3 regions of the Arthrobacter sp. D1-29 genome follow, and region 1 is predicted to be linked to each of the others. Evidence: riboswitches for the same ligand, from Rfam matches in the RefSeq annotation. Region 1 holds a riboswitch; each other region holds the start of a gene.
The links. A riboswitch is a leader RNA that binds a small molecule or an ion and turns the genes downstream of it on or off. The one in region 1 is predicted to bind cyclic di-AMP.
Positions count from the first base shown of each region.

Region 1 (5,582 bases):
AGCTTTCGCAGGGCGCCTGGCAACCGCCGCATGCCTGCGGGGCTGCCCTGCGTCACTGTGCCTGCCAACAGCAAACGGCGCCGGCCGGGAGGAAACCCGGGCGACGCCGTCGACCACTGACAGGAAATTCAGGCGGGAAACGCTACTTGCGGAGTTCGCCCACCACGTAGTCGATGCAGGCCAGCAGCGCCGAAACGTCGGCGGGCTCGATCGCGACAAAGGTGGCGATCCTGAGCTGGTTGCGTCCCAGTTTCCGGTACGGCTCCGTGTCCACGACACCGTTCGCGCGCAGCACCTTGGCAACCGCAGTTGCGTCCACGGACTCGTCAAAGTCAATGGTGGCAATAACGTTCGAGCGCTCCTCAGCCTTGGCCACATACGGGGAAGCGAAACCGGAGGCCTCTGCCCACGTGTAGATGCGGCCGGCCGAATCGGCGGTCCGCTTGGAGGCGAAGTCGAGCCCTCCGTTGTCGTTAAGCCAGCGGACCTGCGAGTCCAGGGTCACCAGGGTGGACAGCGACGGGGTGTTGTACGTCTGGTTGAGGCGCGAATTGTCGATAGCTGTCTGCAGGTCCAGGAAGTCCGGGATCCAGCGGCCGCTGGCTTTGATCCGGGCGGCACGTTCCAGCGCTGCGGGGGAGAAGAGCCCCAGCCACAGGCCGCCGTCGGAAGCGAAGTTCTTCTGCGGCGCGAAGTAGTACACGTCCGCCTGGGCGACGTCCACGTCCAGTCCGCCTGCGGCTGATGTTGCATCCACCAGGACCAGGGCGCCGTCATCCACGCCAGCCACCCGCTTCACAGGCGCCGAGACGCCCGTGGACGTCTCGTTCTGCGGCCAGGCGTAGACATCCACGCCGGCCTCGGCCCTAGCCTCCGGGCGCGTGCCGGGCTCTGACGTGATGATCGTGGAGGCCTCAAGGAACGGCGCCTTGTTGGTGGCGGACGCGAACTTGGAGCCGAACTCGCCAAATGAGAGGTGCTGGGCCTTGTTCTCCACCAGGCCAAAGCTGGCAACATCCCAGAAGGCTGTGGAGCCGCCCACGCCCAGGACTACCTCATACCCCTCTGGGGCGCGGAAGAATTGGTTCAGGCCTTCACGGACCGAGCCCACCAGGTTCTTGACCGGGGCCTGGCGGTGTGAGGTGCCAAGAATGGTTGTGGATGCCGCGGAAAGCGCCTCAATTTGTTCCGGCCTGACTTTTGAAGGTCCGGCGCCGAACCGTCCGTCCTTTGGCAGGAGGTCGGCGGGAATAGTGATGCTGGTTTCGCTCACAGGGGCTCCAATTTCGGCGTGGACGCACTTCGCGTCCGGACGGTGGGGTGGCGGGCAGTCAGCAGCGACTGCAAAAATATGGACCTCCCTTATTCTGCCTGACAGCCAGATGCGGCAGGAACCGGACCGTCATAGTGAGGTCATTGAAACCTGCTTTCCTCGGCCGGTCAGGACAGCAGGGGAGCGCAGGGGACATGATGCGGAAAGCTCCAGAGCAGAACTTTCCGGATGCGCCGGGAGAATACGGGCCGAAGAACAGAGGCGAAATTGACCCTGACCGGGGGTGACGAAATTATCCGGACAAACTCAAAATAGGCTAAGCTTTTCAACGGACTACGTCGCTGTGGGTGGGCGATACGGATGGGATTGCCCAAGGTACTGTGCTCGAGGGAGCTGAGCTGGATGACGGATCTGATCGATACTACGGAGATGTATCTTCGGACCATTTTGGAGCTTGAGGAAGAGAATATTGTCGCTCTTCGGGCCCGCATCGCTGAACGGCTGCGCCACTCCGGCCCCACGGTGTCCCAGACCATTGGGCGAATGGAGCGGGACGGCCTGGTAGTGGTCTCCGGAGACCGACACTTGGAACTAACGGCCATCGGCCGCAAACGCGCTATCGAAGTCATGCGCAAGCACCGGCTGGCGGAACGGCTCCTTGCTGACGTGATTGGCCTGGACTGGGCCTATGTCCATGACGAGGCCTGCCGCTGGGAACACGTGATGAGCGAACGGGTAGAGCGGCGCATCTATGAAATGCTGGACCACCCCACCGAATCCCCTTATGGCAACCCCATCCCTGGGCTGGCAGCCCTTGGTGGCGCCGAGCCTACCGGGATCACCGACGGTGTGATTAATCTCCTGGACGCGATGAAGGGCTATGGCCAGGGCTCCCAGGTGACGGTCAGCCGCCTGGCCGAGCCAATCCAGGTGGAGCCGGAGTTGCTGGTTCAACTCGACGAAGGCGGGATTCGCCCAGGTGCATCCGTCTCCCTTGAGCGTGTGGGGGAGTACATTTCAGTCCGTGTTCCTGGGATTGAGGGTGCGTTGGAGTTGCCGCCCGAAGTAGCGGCCCACGTCTTCGTTTCTGTCGACTGATTTAGCCCAATCGAGGGACAAAATCGGGGCCCGCGGCGGGGCCCCGTTGCCTTGTTGTGAGCGGGCACATAAAAGATAACGGAATTGTTACATGGGCTTTAATCGCCTATAGTTGATCCCCAAGCGTTGATACTAAAGCGTTACCTGATCTGGAGCCGAGCTCTGCCAGCGGATCAGGTGCACGAGTCACTTAACTGGCAGAGGCGGAGGAACCACAACCGGCAGTCGAAAGGCTGCCTTGGGGTGAAGTCCGTCAGCGGCAAGCCTCTTCCAGCGAAGGATCCCACGGGATATCTCTGTGCCGAAGCTTGCTTACGGCGGACCGGGTCTTTGAACTCTCTGACCCGAATCCGACAGCTAACTTCGCAGGCTACCCAGAGAGGAACCGTTCTTGACCATGCAAAATTCCAGGGGCCGCCGTCGCGCCGCCGGCCCGCCTTCGGCGCCCCGGGTTGCCGAGGTTCTTGCCGCGAACCGACCACGCGACCCCCAACGCGACGCGCGCCGCCGACGCGGTCCGTTCCAGCAAATCAGCGATTTTGCCGCCGCCAGCGGGGTAGGGCAGAAAGCCGGTATTGCCCTCGCCGCCACCGGCCTGGTCCTCACGGTCACGGTTCCCGCAACGGGTCCCGTCATGGCAACTCCTGCTGTCGGCCAGACTGCAACTTCAGCCGCGTCTGTCTCACCGCAGCCCGAAATTTCTGCAGAAGCCGGCGCGCAGATCGACTTCAGCCGCTCCTCCGTGGTGACGCAGGGCGATCCCGATGGCAAGCTCAAGCAGCTGCTGAGCGCCCAGTCTGCCGGCTCGATCACCCGCGCCGCATCCGCCGGCAGCCTGGGTGCACCGCTGGCTTCGCTGTCGACTGCCTCTCCGTTCGGTTACCGCGTCAGTCCCATCACCGGCGGTTCCGGTGACTTCCACCGCGGCCAGGATTACGTGGCCCAGTGTGGGACGTCCGTCCTGGCCGCCGCGAGCGGCACAGTGACCTTTGCCGGCTGGCATCCCTACGGCGGCGGCAACCGTGTTGTGGTGGACCATGGCAACGGCCTTGAGACCACGTACAACCACCTGTCATCCTTCAACGTCAAGGTTGGCCAAACGGTCAGCAGGGGCGAGGTGGTGGCGCTCAGCGGCACCACTGGGGCTTCCACTGGATGCCACCTTCACTTTGAGGTGCAGGTCAATGGAGAAGTCGTAGATCCCACAGGCTGGCTCTAAGTGATGGAAAACTCTCAAATCGCTGTGACATGCCGTGACCTGAATGTGACATTCGCTCTAAACTGTTGTAACGTCTAAAGCGCGTCAACTTTTCCGAAGTTGACGCTCTTGAGTGGATTGCCTAGCTCTGCCACCGCTCAAGGTCCGTTCGCATGACATCGTCTGGCAGGGGCGGGGGAACCAATTTTGGTCTTCGATTTATGAAGGCCTTGGGGTTAAGTCGCAAAGCTTCCCAGGAAGCAGCGCGGCCGGGTGACTCCCATCCGAATCCGACAGCTCACCTCGCAGGCATTGGGAGAGGCTACCTTCGTGTCTTCACGCCATAATTCTGCGCGCCACCGTGCGCAAACGGTTCGTACCAACCCATTGGACTCCGTGTCCAAGGCTGTTAGTGCAAATGCCGGGACCGTAGGTCGCCAGGCTGCTGTCATCGCAGCCGCTTCAGGCCTGATCCTGAGCATTGGACTTCCGGCCAACGCCGCGGACACCACCGCCGGCATCTCCGCCTCCACCGAGTCGGGTTCCGCACAAGCTGCACTTGCAGTTACGGCTGCACCCACCGCCACGGTGTCCTTCGAGCGTCCCGTGGTCAAGACCACGGCTGCTCCGAAGGTCGAAACCGTGCGGCCGCAGTCCACCGAGACTGCCACCCGGGCATCCGGAGCCACGGCGACCACCGCCTCAAAGCTGACGGACACCGTCTCCTCTGCTGCGGCGTCGGGTCTGGCGGCCATTGCCTACACCGGAATCGGCAGCCCCTACGTCTGGGGCGGCACAACTCCCAACGGCTGGGACTGCTCCGGCTTCACCCAGTGGGTTTACGCCCAGGCAGGCATCAGCATTCCGCGAGTCAACGCGTGGACCGCAATGAAGCCCACCTCCACACCGTCTCCCGGTGACCTTGTCATGCAGAATGGCGGCGCCCACGTAGGCATCTACGTTGGCAACGGCATGATGATCAGCGCCTTGAACCCCTCACAGGGAACGCTGCTGCACTCTGTCGCCTCCACGGGTGGCGGATCCTTCTACACCCTGAGCTAGTTCCGCCTCCGGAACCGTCCCATGGGTTCCGGAAGAACGCTTCCTCCCCGGAAACACTTTTCGCTAAATCCCCGTTCGGGGCGTGCCGGCGTACCCCCAAGATGCCGGCGCGTCCAAAGCCCTTCGGTTGCCCATGTGGTCCTGAGGAAAACGAAAGAGAGAAATAATGACTACACGTGCAACTGTTGCACGGCACCGCGCCGAGGTTGTCAAGACCAACTCGCTGGCTGTCATTGCCAAGGCTGTCGGCGACAACGCCGGCGGCGTGGGCCGACAGGCCGCAGTCATCGCTGCTGCCTCCGGCCTTGTCCTGACCAGTGGTATCGCGGCCAACGCTGCTGACACCAACGTTCAGCGTGAATCTGCTTCCACTTCCGCTCTCGGTGTAGAAGCTGCAGCTCCGGCAACTATTTCGGCTGCTTCCACCATCTCCATCTCCTACGAAAAGCCCGCGGTTACCACCACACCGGCTCCCGTCGTCGAGGCACCTGAGCCCGTGGTTGAGGTTCAGGAAGCTCCCGCCGCCAAGCCCGTGGCTTCTGTCAAGGTTGCCGCTGCCGTTCCGGCCGGTCCCGTAGCCGCAAGCAGCAAGGGCCAGGCCATCCTGTCTGCCGCTTATGCGCAGCTGGGCGTCAACCAGGACTGCACCATGCTGGTGACCAACTCGCTTGCAGCGGTAGGCATCAACTTCCACGACTGGCCCGCCGGTTACCTCTCCCTGGGCCGCACCGTCAGTGCTGCCGAGGCCCAGCCCGGCGACCTGATCTACTACGCCGACGGCGGCGCGGGCGTTGCCCACGTGGCTGTTTACGCCGGCAACGGCCAGGCCGTGCACGGTGGCTACAACGGCAACCAGACCGTTGTGTTCAGCGCCAACGTTGGTTCCGGCCCCGTCTTCATCCGCATCCCCTAAGACGGAGCCCCAGCTCTTCGAAGGACCCCTGCCTGGTG
Region 1 is NZ_CP096383.1:984,858-990,439, forward strand. It holds gene serC (phosphoserine transaminase) at 143-1,273, opposite strand; gene M1E17_RS04665 (metal-dependent transcriptional regulator) at 1,676-2,371, shown strand; cyclic di-AMP (ydaO/yuaA leader) riboswitch at 2,549-2,758, shown strand; gene M1E17_RS04670 (M23 family metallopeptidase) at 2,769-3,590, shown strand; cyclic di-AMP (ydaO/yuaA leader) riboswitch at 3,734-3,895, shown strand; gene M1E17_RS04675 (C40 family peptidase) at 3,966-4,631, shown strand; gene M1E17_RS04680 (NlpC/P60 family protein) at 4,798-5,544, shown strand.

Region 2 (5,582 bases), 2.1 Mb from region 1:
AACACCGGGACCGCCCAAAGTTCCGAGCTCAGGGCAGTGACGTCGTCGTGCTGCAGATCCGGATAGCGCCTGAGGGCGTCGCGCACAGTCCCCCGGACAGCGCCGACAGATGAGCCGTAGGATTGCACAGCGCTGCCCCACCGGGCCCTGGCCTCCTCCGCCCGCCGCCAGGAACCCTCACGCTGCAGGGCCGCGTCGATGAATTCGGCTGGATCGCTCATCCCGCCGTCCGCTTGCCGCTCGCGTGGGCGATACACACAGCAGTCCAGGGACGGGCCTCCAGCCGGCCCTCTGCTATCGGTTCTCCACAGACGGCACATGTTCCGTAACTGCCCTGGGCAATCCTTTCCAGGGCAGCTTCGATCTCGGCCAGCCCGGCGCTGCTCTGCTTCAGCAGCGCCGAGGCCTGGGAAAGTTCAAACGCGATGGTTGCCCCTTCGGGGTCATGTTCGTCATCCACGTTGGAGTCCTGCCGGGCTGCGTTGGCCGAAGTGATATCCGCGCGGAGGGCCGGAAGCAGCGCCAGCTTGCGCTCCCGCTCCTCCTCCAGCAGGATCCGAAACCGTTCAAAATCCACCATGGGAAAAAGCCTAGCGCGCTTGTTTCAGGCGCGTTTTTCGGGCTCAGGAGTTTAAATTTGCCGGACAGGAAAGTGCTCCATTAATTAGCTATCGACAACCGGATAAAAGGCGGAGCAAGCTAGCAGCGTAAGCGCCGAAAATAAGTTGAAAGGGGAATGCCATGCCTGCCAATGTGGTCACGCAACTGGAAGTCAAATCCCACAATTCACCCGACGAAAAGAGGCGTCCGGACAAGACAGAAGTGGATGTTGTGACGGTCGGAGACTACACGCTGGGGCGGTTCACGTTCCCGCCGGGCTGGCGATGGTCTGAGTGCATCAAGCCCGTTGTTCACACGGAATCCTGCCAGAACAGCCATGTGGGTTTCTGCGTTTCCGGGGACCTTGTGGTCGAAACCACGGACGGCAACCGCATCAACATCAGTGCCGGTGATTCATACACCATTCCACCCGGCCACGATTCCTGGGTTGAAGGCGACCAGGACTTTGTTGCAGTTGAATTTATGAGCGCCGCCGAATTCGCCAAGGCACCCGTGGACTCCGCCTAGCGGCCGCTTTAACCGACGGGACGATCCAGCCAACGCTCAGTACCAGCCAACGGATCAGTACCAGTTGTAAGCCACCGAGTGGTTCCAGGCGCCGCACGGTGAACCATAACGGTCAGCAATATACTTCAGCCCCCACTCCACCTGCGTCCTGTAACTCGTGAGCCAGTCGCTCCCGGCAGTTGCATACTTTCCGGGCGGCAACGCCTGGGCAATGCCATAGGCACCTGAATACGGGTTGGTAGCCGTTGTCAGCCAGTTGGATTCCTTCGTCCACAGCCGCTCCAGGCACTGAAACTGATCCTGGCCCCAGCCATAGGCCCCCAGCCTTGAGGAGGCATAGCTCTTGGCTCCGGCCGGATCGTTAACGGCGCCGCCCGGAACGGAAGGCACGACGACGGGCGGCGGGGCCGGTGTTTGGCTTGGCGGCGGCGCCGGGGCCGGGGCGGCAGGCGCGGGAGCCGCTGGACCGGCAGGAGGGGGTCCGGGATTAGCAGGACGCTGGGCGGCAGCGCGGGCTGCGGCTTTCGCCGTATCCTCAGCCTGGCGGCGCGCCTGCTCCTCCGCCGCGGCACGCTTTGCCGCCTGGGCTGCCTCATAGGCGGCAAGCGCTGCCTGGCCCTGGCGGTATTCGCCTTCCACCGCCGCCGTTGTTCCTTTGAGGGAGGCCAACTGCGCCGTCAGTTCCTGGCTGTTCTGTTGCTGTTCAGCAATTTGCACGGTCATGGCCTGCTGGGCTGCCTGCGCCGCCGCCAGCTTGACCTTTGCCCCGTCCGCCAACCGTTCACGCTCGGCTTTGGCTGTCTGCTGCTGCTCGGACAGCGCACGGGAGGACTTCTCTGCGGCTGCTGCTTTGTTCACAAGGGCTGCCGTCTTATCACCCACGATCTGAACGATGTTCAGGCCGTGGATGCTGTTGGTCTGCAGCGCGTCCAGGGCCACGAAGAAGCCCATGTTGGTTCCGCCGGTCTTGTAGGACTGTACGGCCAGGGCTCCGATTTCCTTCTTGTACTGGCCGAGTTCTGAGTTTGCCTGATCGGTTTGTGTCGTCAGGACATCCATTCGTGACGTGGCTGCCGAAAGCGCAGCCTCGGCTACAGCGTAATCCGCCGCTGAGGTGACGGCGGCAGCACCCAGAGCCTCTGCCTGGCTCTGCAAGCCGCCCAGCAGGTCGCCAATCCTGGAGATCTCGGCGGCCTTGCCGGCTTCGCTCTGCTTGGCATTCTGCACGTCCTGCCAGGAGGGATATCCGTCCGGCGGAACGTGGTTGTCGGCATGGGCAGGCAGCAGTGAAAGTGAGCTCACCAGGGCAAATGCCAGCACGCCGGCAACAGCGCGGCGCTTCACCTTTCTACCAAACCGGGACATAGTTCGTCAGCCTACCGGGCAATCGAGTGTGCGGAACGTCATAACTTCAACATCTTTACGAAGGTGTGACGTGGCCGGGCCTTTGTTGTACGGCCACGCAGCATTCCTGTGAAGGACCGCGAAGAGGATCCTCCGCCTCTACGTTGGTCACTGTTGCGACAAGCAGTCGGTAACGGTTAAGCCAAGCCAACGCGCCGAAGAGTTACTACTTGTTACCGTAACGTGACAATACCCCGGAGCAGAAGGTAACCTCTTTCGGTGCCCCGGTTTCAGCCGGGACATTCCCATCAGTATGCCGAACCCTGCCGCTGACCGGGATCCAGTCGCTTTCCAACTGGCAGGGACGGGGGAACCACGCTTCCGCGGCCTTCTCAGAAAAGGCCTTGGGGTTAAGTCGTTAATGCTCCGTCCCGCACGGGCGTTTACGGCCGGGTGTCTCCGACCCGAACCCGACAGCTCACCTCGCAGGCATGGGAGAGGCGAATCACCGTGTCAAAAAACTCCACCACCGCCCGTCATCGCGCGACCCCCAGCCGATCAATTGCACTCGAAGGCTTGTCAGCCACTGCCAAGTCAAATGCCATGAACATTGGAAGGTCCGGCCTGGTAGTTGCTGCCGCGTCTGGCCTCCTGTTCGGCATCGGGGCACCTGCCCAGGCCGGAACCCACGCACCAGATAACTCAGGCACTGCCAATGCTCAGGTCCAAGCACAGGCCGCAGCACCGGCCCCTGCGGCTGCGGCCCCGGCAGCAGCTGCAGCCAAGGTCCACACAGTCGTTTCCGGCGACACCCTTGGTGCAATTTCCGCCCGTTACGGAGTAAGCCTTAACTCGGTCTTCTCGGCTAACGGCATGTCCATGGCAACCATCATCTACCCGGGCAACCAGATCAAGATCCCCGGCGCCGGAACGGCTGCGCCCGCACCGGCACCTGCCCCGGCACCCGCCCCCGCCGTCCGCGTTGCGGCAGCTTCGGCACCGGCACCCGCTCCCCTGGCTGCTTCCGGCTCCAAGGGCGCTGCCATCCTGGCTTCCGCCTACTCCCAACTGGGTGTGACCCAGGACTGCACCGCCATGGTGGAGAAGGCACTGCGCTCCGTTGGCAAGAGTGTGGGCGACCTGGCCCCGGGTCAGTTCTTCCAGTACGGCAGCGTTGTGGGCACCCCCGCACCGGGTGACCTGGTCATCACTGCGGGCCACGTAGGTGTCTTCGCCGGCAACGGCCAGGTCGTCAGTGGTGGCGTGGACGGTTACAAGACCGAGGTCCACTCCCTCAGCTGGCTCTCCGGCGCTTCGTTCGTCCGAGTCGCGTAATCCTGCCAGGCAAGGCGGCGGGCGGGATATCTTCCCGCCCGCCGTTTTTGTCTAACCACGTACTGCCACCGAAGCCTAAAATAGATGCACCGGTTCATCGCTGCATTGTCGCAGCGGCGGCACAGTGGAAGGCAAGCGGTTATCGTGATCAGGAATCCGTTTGGGCATCACCAAAAGACCGAGGAAAACCCCGGGAACCAGAAGCACGGGCACCGCTCCTGGCTTCAGCGGGAGGACGCGGGTGTGAGCCATGGGCCGAGCAGCCTGTTTTTCATATCCCACGACACTCCCTTGCCGCCGGCACTGACGTGCATCCAGGGGCATGAGGTCCGGGAAGGGGAATCAACCTGCGACCACGGACACCCTGTCGGATGACGGCCCACTGACCGGCCGATATGCGGGCACGCGTCCAAGCCCGCTCCCCCCTTTTGTCTGGCCACATTGGCCCGGCACGCGTCAGACGTGCTGGCGGAACCAAGCCAGTGTGTCGTTCCAGGCCGCCGAAGCCTGCGCCTGGTCGTAGCGGTTCCCCGTATCGTTGTGGAACGCATGGTCGACGCCCGGATAGACGGTTAGCTGGTGGCGGATGTTATGGGATTCCAGGGCGTCCCTCAGAGCCGGCATGGCACCGGTGATCCTTTGATCACGTTCGGCGTACACACCAAAGACCGCAGCCCTGATCGCGGACACCCTGTCCAGATCAGGAGCAGGTCCATAAAAGGCTGCGGTGGCCTTCAGCCCTTGCAACTCCGTCGCCCCCTGCCAGGTGATCCCGCCACCAAAGCAATAACCGTTCATGGCGATCCGCCCAGGGTCCACGAAGTCCTGGGACTGCAGGTAGCTGAAAGCCGACGCGAAGTCTGCCACATGCCGTTGGGCGCCGGCCCGCGTCAGCGCGCCGGGAACCGCATCCGCGTTCAGGCTCGCAGTCCCTCCCTCCCGGCTTAGGAGGTCCGGGGCCAAGGCGGCATAGCCCTCCCGCGCAAAACGGCGCGCCACGTCCTGGATATGCGGCACCAGCCCGCGGTTTTCATGGCAGATAAGCACTGCCGGTCCGGCTTCACCCGACTCCGGCCGGGCAAGATAGGCACTGATTTCGGCACCGCCGGAGGAGAACCGTACAGTCGCCGTGGTTAATCCCGGTGCTCCCTCCGGAACAGACAGCGGGCTCTTCGCCCCGGGTACTGCACCTTCCGCGGCCGCAGCTGACCCAGTTCCGGTTGCTGCACTGGTCCCTGTGCTCGTCCCTGTACTGGTCCCTTCGGGGGGCGGCGTCGCCGCTTCGGGACTCGGCATGGGGTCGGTGCTGCGCGGCACCTCGTCAGGGGTGCAGCCGACCAGCAGCATCGCAGTGGACGCCGCCGCCATGCTTCCCGTAATGAACGCCACCCGCCGCGTGAACGTTCGTTGGGTCATGGCCCCGGCTCGGTAATCGTCGAAGAATTCCTCGATCAGGTACCTCTCAAACTTGCCAAGTTCAATCATGACGGGCCTTCCTCGATCGTGCCGAATATCCTCCTCCGAACTCAGCGGCGGGGCAAGGGTACGAAGTTTCCCCCGACCCTTGCGGCCGGGCCGTTGCCTCTCCAAAATGAAGGCGTAAGCCACAACGAAGGGGATTGCCATGGACGAAGCAGACGCATTCCTGGCAGCGGTAATGCCGGCCCTCACAGCAGCCGATACAGCCATGCACAACGGCGATGCCGGACCCCGCACCGCCCTTTGGTCCCGTACCGATCCAGTGACACTTTTCGGTGCCGCCCGGACAGTTACCG
Region 2 is NZ_CP096383.1:3,059,291-3,064,872, forward strand. It holds gene M1E17_RS13790 (DNA alkylation repair protein) at 1-221, opposite strand, end outside; gene M1E17_RS13795 (TraR/DksA family transcriptional regulator) at 218-580, opposite strand; gene M1E17_RS13800 (cupin domain-containing protein) at 742-1,128, shown strand; gene M1E17_RS13805 (aggregation-promoting factor C-terminal-like domain-containing protein) at 1,183-2,472, opposite strand; cyclic di-AMP (ydaO/yuaA leader) riboswitch at 2,777-2,979, shown strand; gene M1E17_RS13810 (LysM peptidoglycan-binding domain-containing protein) at 2,983-3,807, shown strand; gene M1E17_RS13815 (dienelactone hydrolase family protein) at 4,264-5,292, opposite strand; gene M1E17_RS13820 (YybH family protein) at 5,432-5,582, shown strand, end outside.
Region 2: it holds a riboswitch for cyclic di-AMP, as region 1 does, so the genes downstream of both, M1E17_RS13810 (LysM peptidoglycan-binding domain-containing protein) here and M1E17_RS04670 (M23 family metallopeptidase) in region 1, are expected to answer to the same signal.

Region 3 (5,582 bases), 130 kb from region 1:
CGCACTCTCGTTGTGGACCACCCGCTGGTCGCCCATAAGCTCACTGTCCTGCGGGACAAGAACACACCGTCCCCTGTTTTCCGGCAGCTGACGGAAGAGCTGGTGACACTCCTCGCGTACGAGGCCACCCGTGAAGTCCGCACCCAGCCCGTGACCATTGAGACGCCGGTCAGCACCGCGGTGGGCACCGCGTTTACCAAGCCGACGCCGCTGGTGGTCCCCATCCTCCGCGCCGGCCTGGGCATGCTGGAGGGCATGACCAAACTGGTTCCCACGGCTGAAGTGGGATTCCTGGGCATGGCCAGGGACGAGGAAACCCTGGACATCATCACTTACGCCGAGCGGCTCCCGGAGAATCTCACGGACCGGCAGATCTTTGTGCTTGATCCCATGCTGGCCACAGGCGGAACCCTGCGCGAGGCCATCAAGTTCCTGTTCAAGCGCGGCGCCTCGGACGTCACCTGCATCTGCCTCCTCGCCGCCCCGGAAGGCCTGGCGAAGCTGGAAGAGGAACTTTCCGACGCCAACGTGACCATTGTCCTGGCTTCCATAGACGAAAAGCTGAACGAGAAGTCCTACATCGTCCCGGGCCTCGGAGACGCGGGGGACCGGCTGTACGGCATCGCCGGCTAGCTTTCGGCTGGCCGCCGCGCGCAGGTAGGGCAGGATTGAGGCATGAGCCTTCCCACGCCTGCCGATACCCGCACCCTCACCTGCCGCGCCGTGCTGTTTGATATGGACGGGACATTGGTGGATTCGACCGCCATTGTGGAACAGGTGTGGAGTGAGTTCGCCGCCCGCTACGGGCTGGACTTTGCCGAGATCCTGCGAACCTCCCACGGCGTCCAGGCAGGCGACACGGTGCGGCGCTTCGCCCCGGCAGGGGCGGACGTCGTGGCCCTCACCGCCGAACTCGGCGCTGCCGAACGTGTCCGCACCGCAGGCATTGTCGCTTTGCCCGGAGCCGCCGAGCTGCTGCGGACCCTCCCGGGCGACGCCGTTGCGCTGGTGACCTCTGCCGACCGTATCCTGGCGGACATCCGCATGGAGGCTGCCGGCCTGGCCATGCCCGCCACCGCCGTTACGGCCGAGCTGGTAACCAGGGGCAAGCCGCATCCTGAGGGCTACCTGCAGGCAGCGGGACTCCTGAGGGTGGAACCGGCGCACGCGCTGGTGTTCGAGGATGCGCCTGCCGGTATTGCTGCCGGGCTGGCTGCCGGTATCCGCACGGTGGCGGTGGGTCCGAATACCGGTTTGCTGCCGGACGGCGTGCTGCACATTTCCGACTACAGCGACGTTTCGGTTGCGGTGGAAACAGATTCAGCGGGCGCGAGGGTCATTTCTTTCCGGCTTTGAGGTCGGACACCACCTTGGCGATCCGGCGGGCCCTGGTTTCCGCGGTCTTCGCTTCGGCCAGCGGCTCAACGTACCGCCGCTGGGTGCTGTAGTTCAGCGTGGCATAGAACGCCTGTGCGTCAGGCTCGGCAGCGAGGGCGGCGGCAAGATCGTCCGGAACCTCAATGACGCGGGGCTGCGTATCCAGCTCAACGTCCACATCAACGGTGTCGCCTGCCGAAACGCCGGTGAGTTCCCGGTTGGCTGTGCTCACCCCAACCATGTTCTGCCCGCCCATGACGGCGATGCTGCTGCGGTAGCTTTGGCCGTTGATGGTCACCACCACCGGCGGCTTCCTGCCGGCTCCCAGCGCGGAGACAACTTCCTCCGGAACCTCAATGCCCGCCTTGTTGCCGCTGCCCAGGATGGTGGTGGTGAATTTCATGGTCCCAGTATCCCGCCCCGGCTTTGCCGGTCAACAGAGGCGCACTTGTCGTGAGCCGCGGGCCAAAACCCGCAGGTTGCCTAGTACCAGTTATTCGACAGGTGGAAGTTCAGGGCACCACACGGTGACTGGTAGCGCTCCTGGATGTAGTTCAGGCCCCAGTTGATCTGCGTGCGGTAGTTGGTGAGGTAGTCCGCACCGGCGGTGGCCATTTTCTCGGCGGGCAGTGACTGGACGATGCCGTACGCGCCGCTGCTCGGGTTCATCGCCGTGGTGGTCCAGTCGGACTCCTTGGTCCAGAGCGTCTTGAGGCACTGCATCTGGTCAGGGGCCCAGCCATAGGATCCCAGCTGGCTGGCAGCGTAGGCCTGGGCTCCCGCGGGATCATTGACGGCGACAACCGGAGCAGGCTCCGGGGCCGGGGCGGGTGCTGGTGCCGGGGCGGGTGCCGGTGCGGGCTCGGGAGCAGGCGCTGGTGCCGGCTCGGGTGCCGGCGGAGCAACCTCGGCCGGAGCGGGAGCGGGCGGCGCCTGGACCTCGGTCTTCTCGACGCTCAAATCGGAGTCGGCGGGGGCTGCGGGGGAGGACTGTGACTCGACGGCCGACACCCGGGTGATGGATTCGGACGCCTGGCCGGCGGCGCCGACTCCCACCAGCAATGCACCGGCGGTGACAAGAACGGCTGTGCGCTTGCCGAGGGAGGGTATTTTTGCCAGCCTGGACATGGTGGCGGCGGGCCAGGCTGCCACCGTCAGGCGGAGCTTGTGACGGCCGTGGGATTCGGACTGCCCGGTTTTAGGGCGTGGTTCTACCTTGAATTCAGACATGATGGATCGCCTCTCACACCTGCGGAGTTAGCTGTCGGGTTCGGATGAGGGCATCCGGCCACACGGAAAATCACGTGCTGGCTTAACCCCAAGGGCATTCACTGCCCGGGACTGTGGGTCCCCCGCCTCTGCCTGGTCAAGAAGAATCCGGGAAGCGGCAGAGCTTGGCGTCATCCGGAATATACGGCCCGAACGGGAACCGCACCCCATCGACGGTACAGGAGACTGCCGCTTAAGTCACATTTAGGTAACAGAGATCACGACGGCGGTGTGTTGGCTTGCGCTTAACGGGCAATGATGGGCAGTCGCAAAGCGAACTCGGTGAAGCCGGGCTGTGACCTTACCGTTACCGTGCCGCCGTGCGCCTCCACGATGGACTGGACTATCGCCAGGCCCAGGCCGCTGGTTCCTTCCGAGGCCCGGGGACCTGATCCAGGTGCCTTGCCCGCCCGGGAAGCGTCTGCGCGGGCGAAGCGGGAGAAAACCTGGTCCAGGAACTCCGGCGGGATGCCGCCGCCGTCGTCCGTTACGGTTACCACCGCGCTGCCCTCCGGCGACGTCGTGACCCCGGTGATAACAGTGGTGCCGGGGGCCGTGTGCTTGCGGGCATTGGAAAGCAGGTTCACCAGCACCTGGCGAAGCTTCGGCGCGTCGCCGTTGACCAGCACCGGCTCGTCGGGGAGTTCCAGGCGCCAGTTGTGGGTGGGGGCGATGACCTTCTCGTCGCTGACGGTCTCGATGACCAGCTGCGTGAGGTCAACTTCGGCGAGCTTCAGGGGCTGGCCTTCGTCCAGCCTGGCGAGCAGGAGCAGGTCCTCCACCAGGGTGGTCATCCGTTCCGACTGGCTCTGGACCCGGGCCAGCGACTTCTGGCCGTCCGGAGTGAAATCCTCGGTCATCCGCATCAGTTCGGTGTAGCCGCGGATGGCAGTCAGCGGGGTGCGGAGTTCATGTGAGGCATCGGCGACGAACTGCCGCACTTTGGTCTCGCTCTGCTGCCTGGCCTCCAGTGCCCGGGCTACGTTGTCCAGCATGAGGTTGAGGGCGTGCCCCACGCTGCCCACTTCAGTCCGGGGATTGGCGTTCGACGGCGGCACCCGCACCGCGAGGGCTACCTCGCCGGCGTCGAGGGGAAGCCGGGAAACGCGGGTGGCAACCTCGGACAGCTGTTCCAGCGGTTGCATCGTGCGCCGGATCAGCACGGTTCCCGCCAGTCCGATCAGGACCAGGCCGCCCAGGGAGACAAAGACAAAGGTCCACACCAGTGAGGACATGGTGCTTTCCTTACTGGCAAGGGGGAGTCCCGTGACCAGCACGTCCCCGTACGAGGTTTCCTCAGCCAACAGCCTGTAGTTGCCGTTGGACAACGTCCGGTCCACCGGATTGCCGTTGCGTGCCAGATCCAGCAGGATCTCTTTGTCTCGGGTGGTGAGTGGTGCGCGCGTGGTGTCTGAGGCGAGGAAGCCGGCACTGTTGACCTGCCCGCCGAGGATGCGGGCATTGAGAGTGCCAACGCTCTGTCCCCGGGCGTCAAGGGGATCACGCCCGCCATTGAACCCGCCCAGCGGCGGCCTGCCGGGAGCGTTGGAGCGTTCCGCCGCCTGGCTGAGCTGGTCATCGAGCTGGCGTGTGAGGAATGAATCCATGGACGCGTAGGTGAACAGCCCCACGGCGCCACAGATGGCAATCAGAAGCGCCATGGCCAGCGCAACCAGCCGCGTGCGCAGGTGCCACGTGCCGGGCCTCAGCCAGTTGCGCTCGTCCTTGGGCGCCGCGGCCGGCAAGGAGGAGGGGGACGAGGGGGAGGAGGGGGACAAGGGCGAGGACGAGGACAAGGCCACCGCCTAGTCCGCCGGCTTGATCACATAGCCGGCCCCGCGCACGGTGTGGATCATGGGCGGGTGCACGGCATCCACCTTCTTGCGGAGGTAGGAGATGTAGAGCTCCACGATGTTGGCCTGCCCGCCGAAGTCGTAGTCCCAAACCCTGTCAAGGATCTGGGCCTTGCTGATGACGCGCTTGGGGTTTTCCATGAGGTAACGCAGAAGCTCGAATTGTGTGGCCGTGAGGTGTAGTTCGTCCCCGGCCCGGGTCACCTCGCGGGTGTCCACGTTCAGGACGAGGTCGCCCACCACTAGTTCGGCAGTGTCCATCGCCGCAACCCCGGAGCGCTGCACCAGCCGGTGCAGCCTGAGCAGGACTTCTTCCATGCTGAAGGGTTTGGTGACGTAGTCATCCCCGCCTGCAGCCAGACCTAGGATCCGGTCCTGGACAGCATCCTTGGCTGTCAGGAAAAGCGCAGGCACCTCCGGCGCGAAGGCGCGGATCCTGCCGAGCAGCTCGACGCCGTCGAAACCCGGCAGCATCACGTCCAGCACCAGCACGTCCGGCCGGAACTCCTTGGCGAGCTTGATGGCCTCAGGGCCGTCCGCGGCGACGGCCACAGACCAGCCCGCCATGCGCAGCCCCATGCTCATGAGCTCGGAGAGGCTGGGTTCGTCGTCCACCACCAAGGCGCGGATGGGTGAGCCGTCCGGGTGGGTGAGCTGGGGAAGATTGTTGGTCATGGAGTGCGAAGTGGCCATGGGACAACTCTCCGGTCTCGGGGTTAGCCCGCGCTTTGGGGTTCCTGTGCGCTGGCTGTGAATCCCAGCCTAGCGAGCCGGATGGCAGGAGGGCCCGGAGCCATGTTTCCAGCGCCTGCCGGCTTCCTCAGGAGGGTGCTGGCCGGCGTTCCGCGGGGGCGGCCAGGGCCGGAAATCACGGCGCGGGCGGGAGGGCGATGGTGTTGGGGCAAACTTTTTTTGTCCAGATTTCGCCACGGCTGGACATGGTGGGGAAAGCGGGGTGGTAATTTCAGCAAATCCTCGGGCAATGAATCGTTTCTGATTTTTCCCGGTGTTTATCGAATAAAATTTCCCAAAGAGGGTTTTTTGACCGTCCGTTCGGGATAACATCTGTTATTTTATTCGCTC
Region 3 is NZ_CP096383.1:853,537-859,118, forward strand. It holds gene upp (uracil phosphoribosyltransferase) at 1-633, shown strand, start outside; gene M1E17_RS04085 (HAD-IA family hydrolase) at 676-1,356, shown strand; gene M1E17_RS04090 (YdeI/OmpD-associated family protein) at 1,337-1,780, opposite strand; gene M1E17_RS04095 (aggregation-promoting factor C-terminal-like domain-containing protein) at 1,861-2,607, opposite strand; cyclic di-AMP (ydaO/yuaA leader) riboswitch at 2,613-2,770, opposite strand; gene M1E17_RS04100 (sensor histidine kinase) at 2,892-4,307, opposite strand; gene M1E17_RS04105 (hypothetical protein) at 4,288-4,455, shown strand; gene M1E17_RS04110 (response regulator transcription factor) at 4,452-5,192, opposite strand.
Region 3: it holds a riboswitch for cyclic di-AMP, as region 1 does, so the genes downstream of both, M1E17_RS04095 (aggregation-promoting factor C-terminal-like domain-containing protein) here and M1E17_RS04670 (M23 family metallopeptidase) in region 1, are expected to answer to the same signal.